2 regions of the Natronocella acetinitrilica genome follow, and region 2 is predicted to be linked to the other one. Evidence: predicted binding sites of a transcription regulator. Region 2 holds the regulator's gene; the other holds the start of a gene.
What was found. The regulator FNR, encoded in region 2, switches genes on or off when oxygen is low (the NO sensors DNR and NnrR bind a similar motif). The targets are predictions, from matches to a motif close to TTGATNTANATCAA.

Region 1 (4,606 bases), 320 kb from region 2:
TTTGGTGTAGGCGCTGACGAATGCGCCCTGTCGTATAACACCACCGACGGCATGTGCAGCGCCGTGCTGGGTATTCCATGGAAGGAAGGTGATGTCATCGTCACCACGAACCACGAGCATCCCGGCGGTAACTCGCCTATGGCCGTGGTCGCGGCCAAATACGGCGTCGAGATACGTCGCGTATCACTGCCGGTCGGGCCTGACGTACAACCTGAGGAGATCGTGCAGCTCTTCCAGGACAAAATCAACGAGGGCGGCAACGTGCGGGCCCTGGTGTGGTCAAGCCCCACCTTCCTGACCGGCACCATGCTGCCAATCCGCCGCCTGGTGGACCTGGCCATCCAGCACGGCCTGATCAGCATCTGCGACGGCGCCCACCTGCCTGGCATGATGAACTACGACTATGGCGCACTGGGTGTGGACTTCATGTCCGGCGCCGGCCACAAGTGGCAGTGCGGCCCGGGCGCCACGGGTATCCTGGTCGTGCGCAACAGGGTGGGGCCGAACAACCCGCTGCCCCTGCCCGCATTCTTCCCGGTGTCTTCCGCCGGATTCGGTCCCTCCTGGGTGCGAGGCGTGGAGCTGAACGCAACGCCCAACTTCGACGTGGCGGCCGTATTGTGTAACATCGGCAGCCGCAACAGGCCCTCCCTGGAAGCACTTGCGGATGCCTGCGACATGTGGGACGAAATCGGTCGTCAGGAGATCGAGGACTACATCCTTGGTCTGTCCCGGCACCTCAAGCAGAGCATCGCCGACCGCTGGGGTCGTCAGGCCTTGGTTGCCCCGGACCACCCGGAACTGCTCTCGGCTCTCACCGCCTTCAACCCGTTCATCAGCAGTAACGGAGAGGTCAACCCGAAGAACTTCAACTCGTCGGAATCTGGCAACTTCGTGAGCCGTCTGGCGAACGACTACGGGTTCATTGTCCGGAACACCAGTGTCCCGGTGCCCGGCATCCCGAATCAGTTCCCGCTGCGTGTCTCCACCCACCTCTGGCACAGCCAGCGGGAAGTGGATCAGTTCGTGGATGCAGCCTGGCAGTTGGCAAACGAGCTGAGCTGAGCCTGTCTCATGACCCAAGCACCGTTGGCGGCCCTGCCGCCAACGGTTTTTTTATCTTTGAAGCGCCTCCCTAAAGCTCCTTTTTCCAGAAGAGCATGGGCTCACCTCCATCGCCAAAGCCCATGGAACGATAAAGGCCCATGGCCCGGTCGTTATCCGTGCGCACCTCAAGCGTGACGGCGACACAACCCTGTTCCTCAGCGTGCCGGATCACCGCTTCCAGTAGCCCCCGGCCCACCCCCTGCCCCTGCCGCGCCGGGATGACCGCCAGATCATGGACATTGAGCCGCGGTCGTGCGTTGAAGGTGGAGTAGCCCATCAGGCAGACGGCGACGCCTACCGCCAACTCGCCAGACCACGCAAGAAAAACCACGGCACCGGGTGTCCGGCGCAATCCGGGGATCAGCTCAGCCTTCACGGCTGCAGTCAAAGGCCGCCCCAGGCCCATGTCGCTGGCGGCATAGGCATCCAGGCAGCTCACCACACCGGCTGCATTCGCCGGGTCTTCAAGATGAGCGGCTTCCACTCTGAGTCGCGACATGAAACCTCCTGCAGTTTGGCCAGTTGATCCACGTCAAATCCTGCATGAACCCCCGCCCCGATAATCCCCATGGAACCCGCTGACGCGTGATCCCTCCTCGGCAAACGGACAGGATTCCATGGACTCTGCAATCAAGTACAACGAAAAAGTGGTACGCCAGTTCGCAATCATGACCGTCGTCTGGGGCGTGGTCGGCATGGGCGTGGGCGTGCTGATAGCCGCCCAGCTCATCTGGCCAGCGCTCAACTTCGACGTGCCCTGGCTCAGTTATGGGCGCCTGCGCCCGCTGCACACCAACGCCGTGATCTTCGCCTTTGGCGGAAGCGCCCTGTTCGCAACGGCCTACTGGGTTGTGCAGCGCACCTGCCAGACATCGCTGTTTGCACCGAAGCTTGCCTCCTTCACCTTCTGGGGCTGGCAAACGGTGATCGTGCTGGCGGCCATCACCCTGCCCCTGGGTATCACCCAGGGCAAGGAATACGCCGAACTCGAATGGCCCATCGCCCTGCTGATCGCGGTGGTCTGGGTGTCCTACGCAGTGGTGTTCTTCGGCACCATCGTCAAGCGCCGGGTCAAACACATCTACGTGGCCAACTGGTTCTACGGCGCATTCATCATCGCCGTCGCGGTTTTGCACATCGTCAACAACCTGGCCATTCCGGTGGGGCTGACCCACTCCTACCCGGTCTACTCCGGCGCCGTGGACGCCATGGTGCAGTGGTGGTACGGCCATAACGCGGTGGGCTTTTTCCTCACCGCCGGCTTCCTGGGGATGATGTACTACTTCATACCCAAGCAGGCCAACCGGCCGATCTACTCCTATCGCCTGTCCATCGTCCACTTCTGGGCGCTGATCTCGATCTACATGTGGGCCGGACCCCATCACCTGCACTACACGGCGCTGCCGGAGTGGGCGCAGTCCCTCGGCATGGTGTTCTCGCTCATCCTGCTGGCACCCAGCTGGGGCGGCATGATCAACGGCATCATGACCCTCTCCGGAGCCTGGCATAAGCTGCGCACCGATCCGATCCTGAAGTTTCTGATCGTCTCGCTGTCGTTCTACGGCATGGCCACCTTCGAAGGGCCGATGATGGCCATCAAGACAGTCAATGCCCTGTCCCACTACACCGACTGGACCATCGGCCACGTCCATGCCGGAGCCCTGGGCTGGGTGGCCTTCATCACCTTCGGCGCCATGTATGCGTTGATTCCCAAGCTCTACGGCCGAGAAGAGATGCACAGCGTCAAGGCTATCGAGCTGCATTTCTGGATCGCCACCATTGGCGTGGTGCTTTACATCGCCGCCATGTGGATCGCCGGGGTCATGCAGGGGCTGATGTGGCGTGCGGTCAACGAGGACGGGACGCTGACCTACACCTTCATCGAGTCCCTGGTGGCCACCTACCCCTACTACATGGTGCGACTGCTGGGCGGCATTCTCTTCTTCACCGGCATGCTCATCATGGCGTGGAACGTCTGGATGACCACCCGGACCGCACCAGCCCGGGAAACCGCCACCGTCGCGGCGCAGGAGGCCTGAGCCATGAATCATTCAGTCGTTGAAAAGAACATCGGGCTAATGGCAGTGCTGATCGCCGCCGTAATCAGTGTGGCGGGGCTGGTGCAGATCGTGCCCATGCTGTTCCTCGCCGAGACCACCGAGCCGCTGGAGGGCATCGAGCCTTACGGACCACTGGAGTTCGCCGGGCGCGACATCTACGTGCGGGAGGGTTGCTACAACTGCCATTCGCAGATGATCCGCCCCTTCCGTGCGGAGACCGAGCGCTACGGCCACTACTCGCTGGCCGGAGAATTCGTCTATGACCGACCCTTCCAGTGGGGTTCGAAGCGCACCGGGCCGGATCTGGCCCGGGTAGGCGGCCGCTATACCGATCTGTGGCACGAGATCCATCTCATCAACCCGCGGGACGTGGTACCGGAATCCAACATGCCCAGCTACCCCTGGCTCGCCGAGCGCACATTGAACGGCGAGACCGTGGCCCGGCGCATGCGCGCTCAGCAGCGCTGGCTGAACGTGCCTTACACCGACGAACAGATCGAGGAAGCGGTGGAGGCCACCGATGGCCGGACTGAAATGGAGGCGATGATCGCCTACCTGCAGTCCCTGGGAACCAACATTCAGCGTAATCGCTGACAGCGAGGGGAGATCTCTGGCAATGGATGTGAACACCTTTTACGGCCTGATCACCCTGGTCCTGATGATCCTCTTCGGCGGGATCGTGTTCTGGGCCTACAGCGGCAAGCGTAAGCAGAGTTTCGACGAGGCGGCTCAGTTGCCCCTGGAAGAGAACCGGGACAAGCCTGCAAGGCAGAGTGAGGGACGCGGAAATGAGTAGCTTCTGGAGTTTCTGGAGCCTGTGGATCACGATCATCGCACTGGCGAACATCTTCGCCTGTGTCTGGCTGATCCGCTGGACCGAGAAGAAACGCCCCGGCGAGGCGGCATCCCATGAAACCACGGGGCACGAATGGGACGGCCTGCAGGAATACAACAACCCCATGCCGCGGTGGTGGCTGTGGCTGTTCTATATCACCATCGTGTTCGGGCTGATCTACCTCGTGCTCTACCCGGGTCTTGGCGGATTCAAGGGCGTACTGGGCTGGTCGCAGTACACCGCCTGGCAGGAGGAAGTGGACACCGTCGAGGAACGGGTGGCACCGCTTTTCGCCCAATACGCGGAGATGTCCATCCCCGACCTGGCCGCCCATGACGAGGCAATGCAGACCGGCCGTCGCCTGTTCGGCAACAACTGCGCCGTCTGCCATGGTGCCGACGGGGGCGGCCGCATCGGTTTCCCCAACATTGCCAACAATGACTGGCAGTGGGGCGGCGAGCCTGAGCAGATCTACAAGTCGATCCTCGACGGGCGTGCAGGCGTCATGCCGGGCATGGGGCGGGCATTGGGTGAGCAGGGTGTCACCGAGGTTTCAGCCTATGTATTCAGCCTGAGCGGCCGCGGCGCACCCGAGGATCTCGTC
Region 2 (4,606 bases):
TGCAAGAATTGCGGCCTTCGTCGGTGCCCTACTGGTTTTCTTCTATATCTATGCCGTTGCCTTCAGCAAGCAACCATGGCCGTTCTGAGGCCCTTCGCCAGCGGATGCGGGGCAAGCTAGGCGTCGTCCTCATCAAGATCATCGTCCTCGTCGAGTTCTTCCTCGTCGAGTACATCATCGATCCAGGTAAGCGCAGCCACCGCTCTGGGAAAACCGAGGGTGGGCACGGCCAGCATGGCGATGTGGCGGAGTTCGTCAACGGATATATCATCGTCAAGCGCGCGTCGCACATGGGAATGGGTCGCACCTTCGCTGCCAACCGCCATGGAAAAGGCGAGTTTCACCAGACGCCGCTCGCGGTCGTCAAGCGGTCCGCCCTCCGCACAGGCGGCACCAAGGCGGCAGTAGGCTTCCCAGATTTCCGGAAAATCTTCCGCGACTTCCGCGGCACCGGAAGGCAGTTCATCAGCCATCGCCAGCTCCCCTTGTGATGGTTCATTCCATGGGCGGATTGCCCACGGGCAAGATAGCAGATCCGCGCAGAGTCTGAAGAGGAATCGCCCGAATGTCCCCACCGATAAGTCAGTGCGAGGTCAAGGCCTGGAGACAACTGCAGCCTGAGGGCATCGAAGTTCCCGTACTGGGCTTCGCTGGCTGGAGCGGTGCCGGCAAGACAACCTTGCTTGCGCAGGTCATACCGCAGTTGCGGCAAGCCCGTGTGCGCATTGCGCTGGTGAAGCATGCTCATCATCGGTTCGATGTCGACCACCCAGGCAAGGATAGTCACCGATTGCGCAGCGCCGGAGCCGACCAGGTTCTGCTGACCGGGGCACGACGCTATGCATTGATGGTCGAGCGCACTGTCGAGAAGGATCCGGTGCTGGAGGAGGAACTGCCAAGGATCGATTGCAGCGCCTGCGATGTGATACTGGTCGAAGGGTTTCGCGACGCACGGATAGCAAAGATTGAAGTCCATCGTCCCGCCCTGGGTCGGCCGACTCTGCATCAACAGGATCCCTGCATCATTGCCGTGGCGACGGACGCGCTTGCGGAGCTTGATACACAACTCCCCCGGCTCGCCCTGAACAATCCGCAAGAGGTTGCCTCTTTCATACTGGGTTTGCTGAACATTCCGCATCGGGAAAACTCGATGGACGCAAAATGATGCATTTGAATTAGCAACCTTTTGCATCCATCATTTACAGGCGACAAGATCAACCGGCTGATTCCGGCTTATTGTCAACCGGCCTGACTTTACATCCGCTGCGCTGCGTTATACTGCTGGGAGTGTTGGAATTTTTCCGGCAACGCGGTAAGGATACTGAAATGGGAATCATGAAGCCCGTCGCAGACAATGGAGTACGGTTGCGGGCGATTCGGGAAGCGTGCAGTTCCTGCAGCCTCAGTGACCTCTGCCTTCCCGTGGCCCTCGAAGGTTCCGACGTGGATGCGCTGGACAGGATCGTCCAGCGGCGTCGGCCGTTAAACAGAGGGGATCAGCTGTATCGGGCCGGAAACACCTTCGGCTCGATTTATGCGGTGCGCACCGGATCCCTCAAGAGCAGCACTCTGTCCGAGGACGGCGAGGAACAGATCACGGCATTTCACCTGCCGGGCGAGCTGTTGGGCCTCGACGCCATCAGTTTCGACCACCACCCGTCCACTGCCGAAGCCCTGGAGACCACCAGCCTCTGCGAAATCCCCTTCACCGAGCTGGAGCTCCTGTCGGCGAAGATTCCCGGGCTGCAACACCAGCTCCTGCGCATCATGAGCCGCGAAATCTTCGATGAGCAGGAGATGCTCCTGGCCCTGGCAAGGCGCACGGCCGAGCAACGGCTGGCCATTCTGCTGCTGAGCCTGGGGGATCGTTTCGGTCGGCGCGGGCTCTCGCCTACGCGCTATCGCCTGCCCATGTCACGCCATGACCTGAGCAACTATCTGGGGCTGGCGCCGGAGACCATGAGCCGTCTTTTCAAACGCTTTGTGGATCAGGGCTGGATCTGCGCCTCGGGACGGGAAGTACACCTGACCGACGTACCGGCACTTCGGGAAATGACGGGTAATCCCAACGTGCGCCGACAAAGCGAGGGCGCGTAAATCGCCTCGGGCATGACAAGCGCCGCGACGCAATGGCAGCCCGGGACTTTCAGCCCGGGTTTCGGTCAGACGGTCCGTGAATACTGCACGATCGGTGTCGCCGTCCGCAGGTAGCGATCGAACACCATGGCGACGTTGCGAAGCAACAGACGACCTCGCGGTTGTATGCGAAGGCGTCCCGGCTCGCGTGTCACCAGACCGTCGGACTCCATCTCATCCAGGGACACGAGTTCCGGCGCGAAGTAGTCCTGGAAGGCGATATTGTAGTCGTCCTCGAAGCTTGCGTAGTCCACTTCCCAGCGACACATCACCGCCTCGATGACCGCGCGGCGGAGTCGATCGTCGAAATCCAGCAACACACCGCGCTCCAACGGCAGTCGACCCGCGTCGAGTTCAGCGTAGTAGCGGTTGAGATGCTTGACGTTCTGGCTGTAGCTGTCGGCCACCTTGCCGATGGCGGTCACGCCGATCCCGATCAGGTCACAATCAGCATGGGTCGAGTAGCCCTGGAAATTGCGCTGCAACGTGCCTGCATCCATGGCCCTCGAGAGTTCGTTGTCCGGAAGCGCGAAATGGTCCATGCCAATCGTGCGGTAACCCGCCGCATTGAGACGGTTGATGCTGTGGCCGAGTATGGACAACTTCTCCCCCGCAGGCGGCAGGTCCTCGGTGCGTATCAGGCGCTGGGCGCGTACTCGCTCCGGCAGATGGGCATAGCTGTAGATGGAGAGGCGGTCGGGACGAATATCGAGGACGCGATCAAGCGTCGCGTCGAAGCTCTTGACCGTTTGTAGCGGCAGCCCATAGATCAGATCGAGGCTGATGGAGTGCACCCCGTTGGTGCGGGCCTGCTCGATAACTCGACGAGTCTCCTCCTCGCTCTGCAGGCGATTGACCGCCGCCTGGACGCGTGGGTCGAAATCCTGCACGCCGAGGCTGATGCGATTGAAGCCCAGCTCAGCGAGCACTTCCATCGTGTCCTCGTCGACGGCCCGCGGATCAATCTCGATGGAGAACTCCCGCTCCTTGCCTGCGGCCAACCGGAAATGATGGGCGATACTCTGCATCAGCCGCCAGAGCTGCCGCGCACTGAGGTACGTGGGTGTGCCTCCACCAAGATGCAACTGCTGGACCGTGCGATCGCCATCGAACAGCGCCGCTTGCAGGGCCAGCTCGCGCTCGATGTAATCCAAGTAGACATCCGCCTTGCCGCGATGACGGGTGACGATCTTGTTGCACGCGCAGTAGTAGCAGAGTGACTCGCAGAAAGGCACATGCACATAAAGTGACAGCGGGCGCGGCAGCGGCACGGCGTTGCTCTCAAGCGCCGCGGCCGCGTACTGGACCGCGTCGAATCCATGATGGAACTGCGGCGCAGTGGGATAGGAGGTATAACGCGGCCCGGGCCGGTCATACTTCTGCTGGAGAGCGCGATCGAACGGAACCACCGACATACCTATCACCTGCAAATGGCAAGGGAGCCGTCCGGCTCCATCCTTCAGGCACACTATGCAGATTCGGTGGAGGCCGGGTTGATTCAGGTCAACGGCCGTGGTGGATCAGTCCGAGCCCTGAAACTCGAGGCTGCCTTCGCGCTCGGTGATGGCGCGTTCGGCTTCTTCATTGAGAACGGTAATGCTGATACGCCGGTTGATCGGGTTGGTGGGGTTTTCCCTGTCAAACAGCACCCGATCGGCCAATCCGACAACCTGGGCGATGCGCTGCGGCTCGATACCACCGCTCAACAATGCCCGGCGTGCTGCATTGGCGCGGTCGGCCGAGAGTTCCCAGTTGTCGTAATCCTGGGCACGGGGGCCGGCGAAGGCGATGGCGTCGGTATGACCGGTGATCGCAACCTTGTTGGGAACGGCGTTGATCACCACTCCAAGCTCATTCAGGATGCGCGCCGCATAATCCCGCAACTCCGCACTCCCCAGGTCGAACATGGGTCGGTTGCGGCGATCTACCAACTGAATTCGTAACCCCTCCGGCGTAATGTCCAACAGCAACTGATCCTTGAACGGCTCCAGCGCCTGGCTTTGCTCTATGGCGCGTTCCAGCTCCACCTGCAGGCTTTCGAGCCTTTCCGCCTGCAGACGCCTTGCCTCCTCCAGGATCGAGGCATCGTCAGGGCGAACAGGAATCTCGCCCAGATCGATGGGGACTTCCGAGCCACCCTCGAAATCGATGAGCGACGGCGGCCCGGCACCGTCGGCACCCTCCACCATGGTGGGGTTACGGAAGTACTCCGCGACGGCCTGTCGCTGCGGCTCATCCATGGCCGTCACAAGCCAGAGAACCAGGAACATGGCGAACATCGCAGTCATGAAGTCAGCAAACGCGACCTTCCAGGAGCCACCATGATGGCCGCCCTTCACCTTCTTGATGCGTTTGACGATGATCGGCTGGATTCTGTCTTCCATGGCCTGCGCCCGCGCTCCGCTACTTCCGACTCTTCACGAAATCCTCCAGCTCCTGGAAGCTGGGCCGCTCGGACTCGTACATGACC

Region 1: a site for FNR is predicted at 1,630-1,643, ahead of ccoN (cytochrome-c oxidase, cbb3-type subunit I). Genes of this name have one in related genera too.

The regions. Positions count from the first base shown of each region.
Region 1 covers NZ_JALJXV010000004.1:16,279-20,884, reverse strand. The annotation lists gene J2T57_RS08880 (aminotransferase class V-fold PLP-dependent enzyme) at 1-1,065, shown strand, start outside; gene J2T57_RS08875 (GNAT family N-acetyltransferase) at 1,136-1,606, opposite strand; gene ccoN (cytochrome-c oxidase, cbb3-type subunit I) at 1,725-3,146, shown strand; gene ccoO (cytochrome-c oxidase, cbb3-type subunit II) at 3,150-3,761, shown strand; gene J2T57_RS08860 (cbb3-type cytochrome oxidase subunit 3) at 3,784-3,963, shown strand; gene ccoP (cytochrome-c oxidase, cbb3-type subunit III) at 3,956-4,606, shown strand, end outside.
Region 2 covers NZ_JALJXV010000004.1:340,963-345,568, reverse strand. The annotation lists gene J2T57_RS10395 (SirB2 family protein) at 1-88, shown strand, start outside; gene J2T57_RS10390 (carboxymuconolactone decarboxylase family protein) at 117-473, opposite strand; gene mobB (molybdopterin-guanine dinucleotide biosynthesis protein B) at 611-1,165, shown strand; gene fnr (fumarate/nitrate reduction transcriptional regulator Fnr) at 1,327-2,097, shown strand; gene hemN (oxygen-independent coproporphyrinogen III oxidase) at 2,163-3,551, opposite strand; gene motB (flagellar motor protein MotB) at 3,657-4,520, opposite strand; gene motA (flagellar motor stator protein MotA) at 4,540-4,606, opposite strand, start outside.